DNA from 2 places in the Pseudomonas sp. GW822-FHT02E03 genome. Region 2 is predicted to be linked to the other one. Evidence: predicted binding sites of a transcription regulator. Region 2 holds the regulator's gene; the other holds the start of a gene.

Evidence for each region. The regulator sigma-54, encoded in region 2, starts transcription at its own class of promoters, with help from an activator protein. The targets are predictions, from matches to a motif close to ANTGGCATNNANNTTGCTNT.
Region 1: a site for sigma-54 is predicted at 2,904-2,923, ahead of glnK (P-II family nitrogen regulator). Genes of this name have one in related genera too.

The regions. Positions count from the first base shown of each region.
Region 1 is NZ_JBXAOA010000002.1:116,318-123,341, reverse strand. Features, by position in the region: gene AC1RQB_RS02455 (YifB family Mg chelatase-like AAA ATPase) at 1-769, opposite strand, end outside; gene AC1RQB_RS02450 (HigA family addiction module antitoxin) at 1,217-1,480, shown strand; gene AC1RQB_RS02445 (BRO-N domain-containing protein) at 1,492-2,019, opposite strand; gene AC1RQB_RS02440 (accessory factor UbiK family protein) at 2,444-2,710, opposite strand; gene glnK (P-II family nitrogen regulator) at 3,129-3,467, shown strand; gene AC1RQB_RS02430 (ammonium transporter) at 3,503-4,840, shown strand; gene AC1RQB_RS02425 (secondary thiamine-phosphate synthase enzyme YjbQ) at 5,055-5,480, shown strand; gene sutA (dormancy-specific transcriptional regulator SutA) at 5,585-5,908, shown strand; gene AC1RQB_RS02415 (HAD family hydrolase) at 6,071-6,772, opposite strand; gene xerC (tyrosine recombinase XerC) at 6,769-7,024, opposite strand, start outside.
Region 2 is NZ_JBXAOA010000004.1:51,582-58,605, forward strand. Features, by position in the region: gene lptC (LPS export ABC transporter periplasmic protein LptC) at 1-489, shown strand, start outside; gene lptA (lipopolysaccharide transport periplasmic protein LptA) at 476-1,024, shown strand; gene lptB (LPS export ABC transporter ATP-binding protein) at 1,024-1,749, shown strand; gene AC1RQB_RS04510 (RNA polymerase factor sigma-54) at 1,935-3,428, shown strand; gene hpf (ribosome hibernation-promoting factor, HPF/YfiA family) at 3,508-3,816, shown strand; gene ptsN (PTS IIA-like nitrogen regulatory protein PtsN) at 3,829-4,293, shown strand; gene rapZ (RNase adapter RapZ) at 4,296-5,153, shown strand; gene AC1RQB_RS04530 (HPr family phosphocarrier protein) at 5,169-5,441, shown strand; gene AC1RQB_RS04535 (ZIP family metal transporter) at 5,544-6,437, opposite strand; gene AC1RQB_RS04540 (superoxide dismutase) at 6,468-7,024, opposite strand, start outside.

The DNA.
Region 1 (7,024 bases), on a different contig from region 2:
GCACACAACTGGCGACCGATTGAATCGCCGCGACTTCCAGCGCCTCACTCTCGGCCAATGGCGGTAACAGCCCCGGCAGACGACTCGCCAACAACGTTTTCCCCGTCCCCGGCGGTCCGCTGAACAGCAAGTTATGAGCCCCTGCCGCCGCAATCAGCAAGGCTCGCTTGGCCGCGAGTTGCCCTTGCACTTCGTTCAAGTCTGGATAGGGTTTGCTGGCGTAGAGCAAACCGTTGGACGCGTAGGGGGCGATGGGCGTGTGGCCATTGAAATGCGCGACCGCTTCCAGCAAATGATCCACCGCAATCACCTTCAACCCCGAAGCCAGGCACGCCTCCTCGGCATTCGCCCGCGGCACCACCAACGTGCGCCCGGCCTTGCGCGCCGCCAGCGCTGCCGGCAACACCCCACGAACTGCCCGCACTGCGCCCGACAGTGCCAGCTCTCCCAGGCACTCCACGTCATCCAGCGTCAATGTTGGCACTTGCACACTGGCCGAGAGAATTCCCAAGGCAATCGCCAGATCGAATCGCCCGCCGTCCTTTGGCAGATCGGCGGGAGCGAGATTCAAGGTGATGCGCCGTGCCGGAAATTGCAGGCCGGAATTGATGATCGCGCTGCGCACCCGGTCTTTGCTTTCCTTCACGGCGGCTTCGGGCAAACCGACCATTGTCAGTGACGGCAACCCGTTGGCCAGGTGGACTTCTACGGTAACGGCGGGCGCTTCCACGCCAACCTGGGCGCGGCTGTGGACGATGGAGAGGGACATGGTCGTTCCTTGAGCTGACGAGGACCGCTTCCTGCGGTTTTTTGAAGGGTAGTCGTGGGCGGATGATTTAGCGTGGCGACGGAGTAACCAAACTTTCGCAGGATGTTGCTGGGGGAGCTGATTCCAGTCAGTTAAGCCGTAACGCAATCCGTAGCAGCTGGCGGAGCCTGCGTTCGACTGCGCAGCAGTCGTAAATTCAAGTTGTGCGGTCTGCCAGATGCACTGCGTGATCTGATTTCACGGCTGCTGCGCAGCCGAACGCAGCCTTCGGCAGCTGCTACAAAGGTTATGTCGCGGCCAGTATTTAGGCGTAATCAGCCATGGCAGCTAGTTTTTTGTAGGACCGGTCTTGGATAAATGAAGGACTTCGGTGAAAACTCACGAACGCACTTGTCGGATCGACGTGGCTGCTTATGATCACAGCTGATCGAGCCCTCAGGAGGGGAAATGAGTAATTCTGGAATGCGGCCGATTCACCCTGGCGAAATCCTTGAAAAGGAGTTTCTAGTGCCTCTGGGCATTACGGCGGCTGGGCTAGCTAGCTTGTTGAATGAAGGCGCGGGTGACGTGAGAGCCCTTGTGATGCAGGAGAGTGGTATCAGTCCTGAGCTCGCAAAGAAGCTCTCGCTCTACCTGAAAACCACGCCCGAGTTCTGGCTAAACCTGCAATCGACCTACGATCAGCGCAGAGCCGAAATCGAGCGTGGGTGAGCTTCGGGTAATTAAAAAGACTGCAGCACCCGCGAAGCACGCTTCCACCACGGCGCATTGACCGGACTTCGCGGTCGTTCCTCATTCGGCAGCAGCTGCGGAACGTCTTGCAGCCGAATCCACGGCTGGTTATTCCAGTGCAGCAAACTCAACGACATCTGCGGCCAATTCAGCAGGCTCAGAATCGGGCGTTCGGTTGAGGTGGGTTGTTGGGCGTCTCTGAGGGCTGGCACCACGTCGTGGGTCAGCCATTCGCGCAGGCCTCGGTATTCGGGGCAGTAGTGGTAAACCAGTAACGCGTAGACGCCGGATTCGCTGATCAGCAGTGTGTTTTCGATGGCTCCGTGGATGAGCATTTGTACGGTTTGGTGTTGGTCGGGATCGAGTTTGCGTAGCGCTCGTTCGTCGAGGAAGAGGCGGAGTAGGCGGCCGAGGTCTCGGGCGCTGAACCAGGGTTGGTTTTCCAGGAGGAGGGCGTGGAGGTGGAGTTTGTGGCGGGTGAAGATGTGGGGAATCAGATAAGCGTCATCGCTATTCATTGATACAGCTCCTTTTGCAAAAGGGGCTGCCGTCAATCGTCGCCAAACGATTGGGTGGCAGCTGTACGCGGGTTGGCGAACCGGAGCAAAAGGAACCCGGCAGACCCGAAGATCTCCCACGCACAACCGCCATGACTCGATGTGGCGGGAATAAGCCCGCCATCGGATGGTCGTCGTGCGCCTTAAGCTTCCGGGTCGCCAAACCCAGTGCTGAACATTCAGCATTGGGTTAGCTTAGGAACCGGGGCTTTGCGGCGCAATCGGACGGCGGTGGTTTTCTTGTAGGACTCAGCCTTGAATTAGCGCTGAATGATCGTTCCCACGCTCTGCGTGGGAATGCATCCCGTGACGCTCTGCGTCACATCTGGAGCGGAACGCGGAGCGTCCCTGGCGGCATTCCCACGCAGAGCGTGGGAACGATCAGTTACTCGGCGTCAGCAGGTGGATTGAGCTTCGCTTCCAGCTCCGCCACTTTCGCTTCAAGACTCTCGAGCCGTGCGCGGGTGCGTGCCAGTACGACCATCTGGCTGTCGAACTCTTCCCGGCTCACCAGATCCAGCTTGCTGAAGCCGCTCTGCAACAAAGCCTTGAACTGGCTTTCGATTTCGCTTTTTGGCAGTGGGGTGTCGCCGCTGAAGAGGCGGGAGGCGGTGCCGCTCAGGGCGTCGAGGAAGTCTTTGGGCGCGAGCATGGGAAATGTTCCTGTCAACAATGGCGGGCAGTGTATCACGCAGTGTCTATAGTCAATCTCGGCAGCAGCGATGCACGCTTTTCGCGCAGTCGAGTGGGCGGCCGCGCACTGTTGTTGTGCGTAACGGTTGCGTCAATCGGGCGAGAGGCTCTTCGGTAGCGGCCAAGGTATTGAAATCAATGGGTTTTGGATAGATGGCAAGCTTTCTGCTTAGTCGCTGGTGACCCATGCACTGATGCAGTCGCTGTGACGAATGCAGTGCGCCAAGCGGAACGGGGGAAGTTTCGTGCGGAGTGGTTAGCTGGCGTCGGACGGGCAGGTAAGGCCGAACGATGCGTTACAAAGCCAGGCACTGCGCTTAGACTTGAGTCGGGTTTGTTTTCCTGGGGCAAGTCCACCAATTCGGGAGAGAGTTTTCATGAAGCTAGTCACTGCCATCATCAAGCCGTTCAAACTGGACGACGTGCGCGAGTCGCTGTCCGAGATCGGCGTGCAGGGCATTACCGTTACTGAGGTCAAAGGCTTCGGTCGGCAGAAGGGTCACACCGAGCTGTATCGCGGCGCGGAGTACGTGGTCGATTTTCTGCCCAAGGTGAAGATCGATGTCGCCATTGACGACAAGGATCTGGACCGGGTTATCGAGGCGATAACCAAGGCCGCCAACACCGGCAAGATCGGTGACGGCAAGATCTTCGTGGTCAATCTGGAACAGGCGATTCGCATCCGTACCGGCGAAACCGATACCGACGCAATCTAAGCCGCCACAAACCCAACGCCCCAGGAGAAAACAATATGACTCTGCGTAAATTCGCAGGGCTAGGAGCCCTGTTGTCCCTCGTAATGCCCGGCCTGGCCATGGCGGCAGACGAAGTGGCGGCCCCAGTCCTCAATTCCGGCGATACCGCCTGGATGATGACCTCGACAGCCCTTGTGCTGTTCATGACCATTCCCGGTCTCGCGCTGTTCTACGGCGGCATGGTTCGCTCGAAAAACATTCTTTCCGTGATGATGCAGTGCTTCGCCATTACCGGTCTGATCAGCATTCTGTGGGTCATTTATGGCTACAGCATTGCGTTCGACACCACCGGCATGGAGCAGGGCGTCGTCAACTTCAACTCGTTCTTTGGCGGCATGGGCAAGGCGTTCCTCGCCGGTGTCACGCCTTCGAGCCTGACCGGTCCCGCGGCACTGTTCCCCGAGGCGGTCTTCATCACCTTCCAGATGACTTTCGCCATCATCACCCCCGCGTTGATCGTCGGTGCGTTCGCCGAGCGGATGAAGTTCTCCGCCATGCTGATCTTCATGGGCATCTGGTTCACCCTGGTTTATGCACCGATCGCGCACATGGTCTGGTCCGGTAACGGCGGCCTGATGTGGGACTGGGGCGTTCTCGACTTCGCCGGCGGCACCGTGGTGCACATCAACGCCGGTGTGGCCGGTCTGATTGCCTGCCTGGTGTTGGGCAAGCGTAAAGGTTTCCCGACCACCCCGATGGCTCCGCACAACCTCGGCTACACCCTGATGGGCGCCGCGATGCTGTGGTTCGGCTGGTTCGGCTTCAACGCCGGTTCCGCTGCCGCCGCCAACGGCACTGCCGGCATGGCGATGCTAGTCACCCAGATCGCCACCGCTGCTGCGGCGCTGGGCTGGATGTTTGCCGAGTGGATCACTCACGGCAAGCCAAGCGCACTGGGTATCGCCTCGGGTGTGGTGGCCGGTCTGGTTGCAATCACTCCGGCGGCAGGCACCGTGGGCCCGATGGGCGCTCTGGTGATCGGTCTGGCGGCGGGCGTGGTGTGCTTCTTCTGCGCCACCACCCTGAAACGCAAACTCGGTTATGACGATTCCCTGGATGCCTTCGGCGTGCATGGTATCGGCGGTATCCTCGGCGCAATCCTGACTGGCGTGTTCGCGGCACCGGCCCTTGGTGGCTTCGGCACCGTTACCGACATCGCTGCTCAAGTCTGGATTCAATGCAAAGGCGTGGGCTTCACGGTGATCTACACCGCGATCGTCACCTTTATCATCCTCAAGGTCCTGGACGCTGTCATGGGGCTGCGTATCACCGAGGAAGAAGAAGCTGTCGGCATCGATCTGGCGCTTCACAACGAACGCGGCTACAACTTGTAAGCACGCGCATGAAAAATTTGCCCGGCTTGCCGGGCATTTTTTTGTCTGGAATTTGTCAGTGAAGGAAGGGCTGAAAGGTTTTTTCTCACGCGTTCAGTCGCGTTTACGACGGGCGATTTTCTACGGCCAATGGCTTACACGATTGAAGGAATATTAGGGCCTTTGTTTTTTTCCAGAGCGCGCTAGAATGCGCCCCGAACGTGCGGAGAACTGTATGTGGCAACAGACTCTGATCACCTTGCGAGCACGGCCCCGAGGCTTTCATCTGGTAACGGACGAATTACTCGCTGGCTTGCCTGAACTCAAGGCGTGTCGGGTCGGTCTGTTGCATTTGTGGCTACAGCATACCTCGGCGTCGTTGACCATCAACGAGAACGCCGATCCGGCGGTACGTCGCGACTTCGAACGATTTTTCAATCGTCTGATCCCACAAGGAACAGACGGCTATGAGCATAACGACGAAGGCCTGGACGACCTCCCGGCGCACTTCAAGGCCAGCGTACTTGGCTGTCAGCTCAGTTTGCCGATCTCGGCAGGCCGACTGGCGTTGGGGACCTGGCAAGGTGTTTATCTGGGCGAGCACCGTGATCACGGCGGTGCCCGTAAAGTCCTCGCCACCGTGCACGGTGAAGGGGCATGAAAACCGCTGGTCACCAGTGGTGGTTGATTTTTTTCCGGCAGCCGTCGACAGACAGCAAAGCTGGGCTATAACTAATCTGCTTTTCGCAAGTCATGAGGTAGAACATGAGCGACGATGATCTGGAAAACGACGACCTCGAAGTAGGCGACGAAGACGAAACCGAAGAAGGCCTTGAAGCGGCGGCAGAAGACGTCGCTGAAGACGACAGCGGTGATGTGGCCGTTCCGACTGCCAAAGGCAAGGCCAAGGCTGCGGTATCGGTCGATGAGCTGCCGAGCGTCGAAGCCAAGAACAAGGAACGCGACGCCCTGGCCAAGGCCATGGAAGAGTTTCTTGCGCGGGGCGGCAAGGTGCAGGAAGTGGAGGCCAATGTGGTCGCCGATCCTCCCAAGAAGCCTGATAACAAGTACGGCAGCCGGCCTATCTAAGCGCCTGCTTCTTGCTTGCTGAAAAAGCCCGCCGTCGCTGCGGGCTTTTTCATGGGTGAAACAAAATCAAAAGATCGCAGCCTTCGGCAGCTCCTACATTATTGATGGTGTACACCTGTAGGAGCTGCCGAAGGCTGCGATCTTTTCGGGATCACCTCAAAACTAAACTGTATTCCACCGCGCCAACAACCCCGGCAATTCGTTCAGGCTACGAATCTCGGCATCCGGTGCCGTCTGTGCTTCCCATACCTTGCCCGCCGGGTTAAACCAGATTGCCCGCAACCCCGCCTGCTGAGCGCCGGCAATGTCATCGCCGGGATGGTCGCCAATATGCACCGCTGTTTCGGCGGTTGCCCCGCCACGCTGCAGCGCTTCATGAAACAGTCGCGCATCGGGCTTGGCGATGCCGATATCTTCGGCGCACAGGGCAAACTTGAAGTAATCCGCCAGCCCCAATCGACGCACATCGGCATTGCCGTTGGTCACCACGCCTAAGGCGTAATGCTTGGCCAGCGTCTCCAGCGTCGGCTCGACTTCAGGGAACACTTCGATCTGATGTCGTGCATGCAGAAACACTTCGAAACCCTGATCGGCCAGGTCGGATGCTTCGATATGTCCATAACCGGCTTCTTCCAGCGCATGGAACAACACCCGCCGACGCAGGGCACTGATGCGGTGCTTGAGGTTCGGTTCGCTGCTCAGCACGCGCTCGCGAATCGACCACAGGTGTTCCACCGGTACCGCGCCCAGGTTCGGTGCATGCTCGGTCAGCCATTCACGCAAAATGACTTCGGCGCTGGCGATCACCGGGGCGGTGTCCCACAGGGTGTCGTCGAGATCGAAGGTGATCAATTGGATGGTCATGAATCATCGCCTTTAATGCGTTTGGCCCGTGGATGGGCGCTGTCGTAGACCGTCGCCAGGTGCTGGAAGTCCAGGTGGGTATAGATCTGGGTGGTCTTGATGTCTGAGTGGCCGAGCAGTTCCTGCACCGCCCGCAAGTCCTGAGAGGACTCCAGCAAATGGCTGGCGAAGGAATGTCGCAACATGTGCGGGTGCAGGTTCTGCCCCAACTCGCGCTCACCGGCAGCCTTGACCCGTACCTGAATCGCCCGA
Region 2 (7,024 bases):
CCGGAGCGTTTCCTCGACAAGCCGGTGGTGAAGGTCGATGAAACCGCGATCGACTATTACGCCATCAACGCCCACAGCGTGCAGTACTTGCCCGACGGCAAACTGCAATACGAGATGACGTCGGACAAGGTCGAACACGTGAAAGCGAGCGAGGTGACGTTGCTGACCAATCCGGACCTGAACATGTTCCGTGGCACCGAATTCCCCTGGCACGTCCAGAGCGAGCGCGGCGAAGTCAACCCGGACGGCACTCAGGTCGAGCTGATTGACTCGGTACGTATCACGCGTTTCGACGAAAAAAACCGTAAAACCCTGATTACCACCACCCGTATGACAGTGTTCCCGCAGCAGCAATATGCGCAGACCGATCAACCCGTTAGAATCGACGGCGCTGGCGGTGTATCGACAGGCAACGGAATGAAAGCGTACCTGAAAGAAAGCAGGATACACCTGCTATCGAACGTAAGAGGACAGTATGAGGCTCGTTAAAACTCTCCCTATTTTGCTCAGTCTGGGCGCAGCACTGGGAAGCGTGAGCGCCTGGGCTCTGCCGAACGATCAAGAGCAGCCTATCCGCATTCAGGCCGACGATGCCCAACTGGACGACAAGAACGGCGTTGCCACCTATAAGGGCGATGTGATCATCACCCAAGGCTCGATGAAGGTCACCGGCAATACCGTGACCATCACCCGCACCCCTACCGGCGACATCGACGTGGTGACTTCGGTGGGCAACCTCGCCTACTTCGAGCAACTGCAAACGGCGGGCGATACCAAGCCGGTCCAGGGCTACGGCGTAACTATCCAGTACCACGCCTCGCAAAACCGCGTAGTGCTGATCGATCGCGCCAAGGTCATCGATAAGGACAACAACGTCACCCAAGGCGAAAAAATCGTCTACGACACGGTCAAAAAGCTTGCGAGCGCCGGTCGCGCCACGGGTAACAAGGTCACCGAGGCACGCCCTCGCATCGACATGGTGATCCAGCCGAAGAAGAAAACCGACGAGCAAAAGGCCCAGTAATGGCAACTCTGAAAGCTCAGCATCTGGCCAAGAGCTACAAGAGCCGTCAGGTCGTGCGCGACGTCAGCCTGTCCATCGACAGCGGTCAGATCGTCGGCCTGCTTGGCCCTAACGGCGCCGGTAAAACCACCTGTTTCTATATGATTGTCGGCCTGGTACAGGCCGATCAAGGCCGCGTACTGATCGATGACCTGGACGTCAGCCACCAGCCGATGCACGGTCGTGCGAAGGCGGGCATCGGCTATCTTCCGCAAGAAGCGTCGATCTTCCGCAAACTGTCGGTGGCCGACAACATCATGGCCATCCTCGAGACCCGCAAGGAGCTCGATCAGGCCGGTCGTCGCCAAGAGCTGGAAAGTCTGCTGCAGGAATTTCACATCCATCACATCCGCGACAATCTCGGCATGAGCCTGTCCGGTGGTGAACGCCGCCGTGTGGAAATCGCCCGGGCACTGGCTACCAACCCGAAATTCATCCTCCTCGACGAACCTTTCGCCGGCGTGGACCCGATTTCGGTGGGTGACATCAAGCAGATCATCCATCACCTCAAGGCTAAAGGCATTGGCGTGCTGATCACGGACCACAACGTTCGTGAGACCCTGGATATCTGCGAAACCGCCTACATCGTCAACGATGGCCAACTGATTGCTGAAGGTGACTCCGCCACCATCCTCGCCAATGAACTGGTCAAGGAAGTGTATCTGGGCCACGAGTTCCGCCTGTAAGCACCTGAGGTGCCCGGGTCGTCGAAGGGGCGCTCGTTTCAATAAAAAATCAATAACTTTTTATTGTTACAGCGCTCTAGGCAAACACTTCAGTTTCGGGCATATAATTTGCTTATGTTTGGCGCTTCGGCGCCCTGTAGTGGATGGCGCATGTGCGCCGGCGAATAAGGTGTTAAGCCCCTGCCATGAAACCATCGCTAGTCTTGAGAATGGGCCAGCAGCTGACGATGACACCGCAGCTGCAACAGGCCATCCGCCTGCTCCAATTGTCGACCCTGGACCTGCAACAGGAAATCCAGGAGGCTCTGGAGTCCAATCCGATGCTCGAACGCCAGGAAGAAGGCGACGACTTCGATAACGCCGACCCCTTGGCCGATAGCGCCGAACAGAAACCCAACGCCGACATTCAGGAACCCTCCTACCAGGAAACCGCCCCGACGGTGGATAACCTTGAGGAAGGCGACTGGAACGAGCGCATCCCCAACGAATTGCCCGTCGACACAGCCTGGGAGGATGTCTACCAGACCAGCGCCAGCAGCCTGCCTAGCAACGATGACGATGAGTGGGATTTCACCACCCGCACATCGGTCGGTGAAAGCCTGCAAAGCCATTTGCTCTGGCAACTGAACCTGGCACCGATGTCCGACACCGATCGCCTGATCGCCGTAACCCTGATCGACTGCATCAACAATCAGGGCTACCTGGACGAAACCCTCGAGGAAATCCTCGAAGCGTTCGACCCGGAACTGGACATCGAACTGGACGAAATCGAAGCCGTCCTGCACCGCATCCAGCAATTCGAACCCGCTGGCATCGGCGCCCGCAACCTCGGTGAATGCCTGCTACTGCAACTGCGCCAGTTGTCCGCCAAGACCCCTTGGCTGGCCGAAGCCAAGCGCCTGGTCACCGATTACATCGACCTGCTCGGCAGCCGCGATTACAGCCAGCTGATGCGCCGCATGAAGCTCAAGGAAGATGAGCTGCGCCAGGTCATCGAATTGGTCCAGAGCCTCAACCCACGCCCGGGTTCACAAATCGAGTCCACCGAAGCCGAATACGTCGTTCCCGACGTGATCGTGCGCAAGGACAACGAGCGCTGGCTGGTGGAGCTGAACCAGGAATCAGTGCCACGCCTGCGGGTCAATGCCCAATATGCCGGTTTCGTGCGCCGCGCCGATACCAGCGCTGACAACACCTTCATGCGTAATCAGCTGCAGGAGGCTCGCTGGTTCATCAAGAGCCTGCAAAGCCGCAATGAAACCCTGATGAAAGTCGCCACCCAGATCGTCGAGCATCAACGCGGCTTTCTCGAATACGGTGACGAAGCCATGAAGCCGTTGGTGCTGCATGACATTGCCGAAGCAGTCGGCATGCATGAATCGACGATTTCACGGGTAACCACGCAAAAATTCATGCATACCCCACGGGGCATCTATGAACTGAAATACTTTTTTTCCAGCCACGTCAGTACCTCTGAAGGCGGTGAATGCTCGTCCACGGCGATCCGCGCGATCATCAAAAAACTGGTTGCCGCGGAAAATCAGAAAAAGCCGTTGAGTGACAGCAAGATCGCTGGTTTACTGGAGGCACAAGGCATTCAGGTAGCCCGTCGCACCGTCGCCAAGTACCGCGAATCCCTGGGGATCGCGCCTTCCAGCGAACGGAAGCGGTTGATGTAGCCGCCGGGCTCGCCACAGCGTTCCAGTGGCAGGCATTTCTGCCTGCCGCTTTATGCACTGGCAACGAAGGAGAAGCTGTATGCAAGTCAACATCAGTGGACACCAACTGGAAGTGACCGAACCCCTGCGCACCTACATCGGCGAAAAACTCGACCGATTAGAGAGGCATTTCGACAAGATCACCAATGTGCAAGTCACGATGAACGTCGAAAAACTGCTGCAGAAGATCGAAGCCACGCTGCATATTCCCGGCGGAGAAGTGGTCGCCAATGCCGAGCATACGGACATGTATGCCGCCATCGACCTGCTGACCGACAAGCTGGATCGCCAACTTAAAAAGCATAAGGAAAAGACCCAGAGCCTCCTCCAGGGCGCGACCGGTCGTTAACACCCCCAATCCATGATCCGACTAGAAACCATCCTGACCCCCGGCCGTTCCCAAGTGAACGCGCCGGGTGGCAGTAAAAAGAAAGCCCTCGAGCAAATTGCCAACCTTATCCACCGCGAAGTACCGGATCTGGAAATGCAGGACGTCTTCGAGGCCTTGATTGCCCGTGAGAAACTCGGTTCTACCGGTTTCGGCAACGGCATCGCCATCCCCCACTGCCGGCTCAAAGGCTGCACCTCGCCAATCAGTGCGCTGCTGCACCTGGAAGCCCCTATCGATTTCGATGCCATCGACGGTGCCCCGGTTGACTTGCTGTTTGTGCTGCTGGTCCCGGAAGCCGCCACCGATGCACACCTGGAATTGCTGCGCCAGATTGCCAGCATGCTGGATCGCAAGGAAGTGCGTGAAAAACTGCGCAGCGCCCCGAGCAACGAAGCCTTGTATCAGGTTGTCCTGGACGAGCAGAACGGTCACTAATCATGCGCCTGATCATCGTCAGTGGCCGCTCCGGCTCAGGTAAAAGTACCGCCCTCGATGTGCTCGAGGACAACGGCTACTACTGCATCGACAACCTGCCTGCCGGCTTGCTGCCGGAGCTGGCCGAACGTGCGCTGATTCACACCGAACTGGCACAACCGCTGGTGGCCGTGTCCATCGATGCGCGCAACCTGCCGAGCCATCTGTCACGGTTCCCCGAATTGCTGGAAGAGGTCCGCAGCCGGCATATCCAGTGCGATGTGCTGTATCTGGACGCTGACGAAGAAACCTTGCTCAAGCGCTTTTCGGAAACTCGCCGTCGTCACCCGTTGAGCAGCGCCAATCGTTCGCTGGCGGAGGCGATAGAGGACGAAACCAATCTGCTGGGGCCTATCGCCGATTTGGCTGACCTCAAAGTCAATACCACCAATCTGAACCTGTATCAGCTACGCGATACCATCAAGCTGCGCCTGCTGAATCAGCCGGAGCCCGGCACTGCGTTCCTGGTGGAATCTTTCGGGTTCAAGCGTGGCATGCCGGTGGACGCCGATCTGGTGTTCGACGTGCGCTGCCTGCCCAACCCTTACTGGAAGCCGGAGCTACGGGCACAGTCCGGGCTCGATCAACCGGTGGCCGAGTACCTGGCGGCACAGCCGGACGTCGAAGAGATGTTCCAGGACATTTCCTCATACTTGCTCAAATGGCTACCCCGCTTTGCTGCCAGCAATCGCGCCTATGTCACCATTGCCATTGGCTGCACTGGCGGGCATCACCGCTCTGTCTACCTGACCGAACGTCTGGGTCAGGTCCTGCAAAAAAACCTGAAGAACGTCCAGGTCCGCCACCGCGACCTCAGCTAAAGGATTCACATCGCGATGCCTGCTCTGGAAATCGAAATCATCAACAAGCTGGGCCTGCATGCCCGCGCGTCTGCAAAATTCGTTGGGGTAGCGGGTCAGTATCCTTGCCAGATCAGGGTTGGCCGTACACCGGAATCAATGATCGACGGCAAAAGCATCATGGCCATGATGATGCTGGCCGCTGGCAAAGGCACCACAATTCACCTGAATACCGAAGGCGAGCAGGAACAGGAAGCGCTGGATGCATTGGTGGCACTGATCAATAACTTCTTCGACGAAGGCGAATAAACAGCAAAAGATCGCAGCCTCGTTTCACTCGACAGCTCCTACGGTATGCCGATCCTTGTAGGAGCTGTCGAGTGAAACGAGGCTGCGATCTTTTCTTGTTTTTCAAGCCAACGCGGTATCCATCACCATCATCAGACAAAACCCGATCAGCAGCCCAAGGCTGGCCAGTTTGTCGTGACCATGGCGGCGCGATTCGGGGATGACTTCGTGAGTCACCACCAGCAGCATCGCACCGGCCGCCAGTGCCAGCCCCAACGGCAACAACAGTTCGGCCAGGCTCACCAGCCAGGCGCACAACAGTGCGAAGACCGGCTCGACCAACCCTGACGCGGCACCGATCAGGAACGCCTTGACCCGCGACACCCCTGCTCCGGCCAACACCAACGCGATCACCAGCCCTTCCGGCACATCCTGCAAGGCGATGCCCATGGCCAGGCTGTCGGCGTCAGGCATGCCACCACCGGCCGAGACGCCGACCGCCATGCCTTCCGGGATGTTGTGGGCGATGATGGCGAACACAAACAACCAGATCCGCGGTGCAATCACCGATCGCTTCAGTGTCCCCACGAGCATTTCGGGCGCAGCGCCAGACACCCTGCGATCCACCAGAAACAACCCGAATGCGCCCAGAAGGATGCCGAAGCTGATCAGGCCGCTGGCCGCCCAAGGCGTCAGCCCGAGGCTTTCAGCCGCGGCAATGCCGGGCACGATCAGCGAAAACGCCGTCGCCGCGAGCATCACTCCGGCGCCGAAACCCAGCAGCGAATCACTGACTGCCTGGGGCATCCGCCGAATCACCAGCACCGGCACCGCGCCCAAAGCCGTGCCCAAGGCGCAAATCGCCCCGCCTTGCAGGGCGCGCTGCAGTTTCGGTTCGAGGTCCAGCCAGCTCAGCCCTTGAGCAGCCAATAACGTCATGCCCGCCAGCAGTAACAGCGATTCCAGTGCGTAACGAAACATTCGTCCACTTCCGACCGCCAGTGTTTCAGTGCCCATAGTCAGCCCTGGATTGTTTTTACAGAAGACTTAAACCAGCGCAGCCTGATAACGCGTAGCGACTTCAGGCCAATTGATCACGTTGTAGAACGCATTGATGTATTCCGGACGGCGGTTCTGATAGCGCAGGTAGTACGCGTGCTCCCAGACGTCCAGGCCGAGAATCGGCGTATTGCCGTTCATCAACGGGCTGTCCTGGTTGCCGCTGCTTTCAACGATCAAGGTCTTTTGCGGCGTCACACTCAACCAGGCCCAACCGCTGCCAAAACGGGTCAGCGCAGCTTTGGTGAAGGCCTCCTTGAAGCTGTCGAGACCACCCAGCTGTTCGTCGATCGCCTTGGCCAGCGTGCCTTCAGGTTGGCCTCCGCCGTTGGGTGCCATCACTTCCCAGAACAACGAATGGTTGGCATGCCCACCGCCCTGATTGATCACTGCAGCACGGAGCTTTTCCGGCAATTGCTGGACAGCCGCCACCAGTTTTTCCACCGGCCATTCAGCAAATTCAGTGCCTTCGACTGCAGCGTTGAGGTTGTTGATGTAGGTCTGGTGGTGTTTGGTGTAGTGGATTTCCATGGTTTGCGCATCGA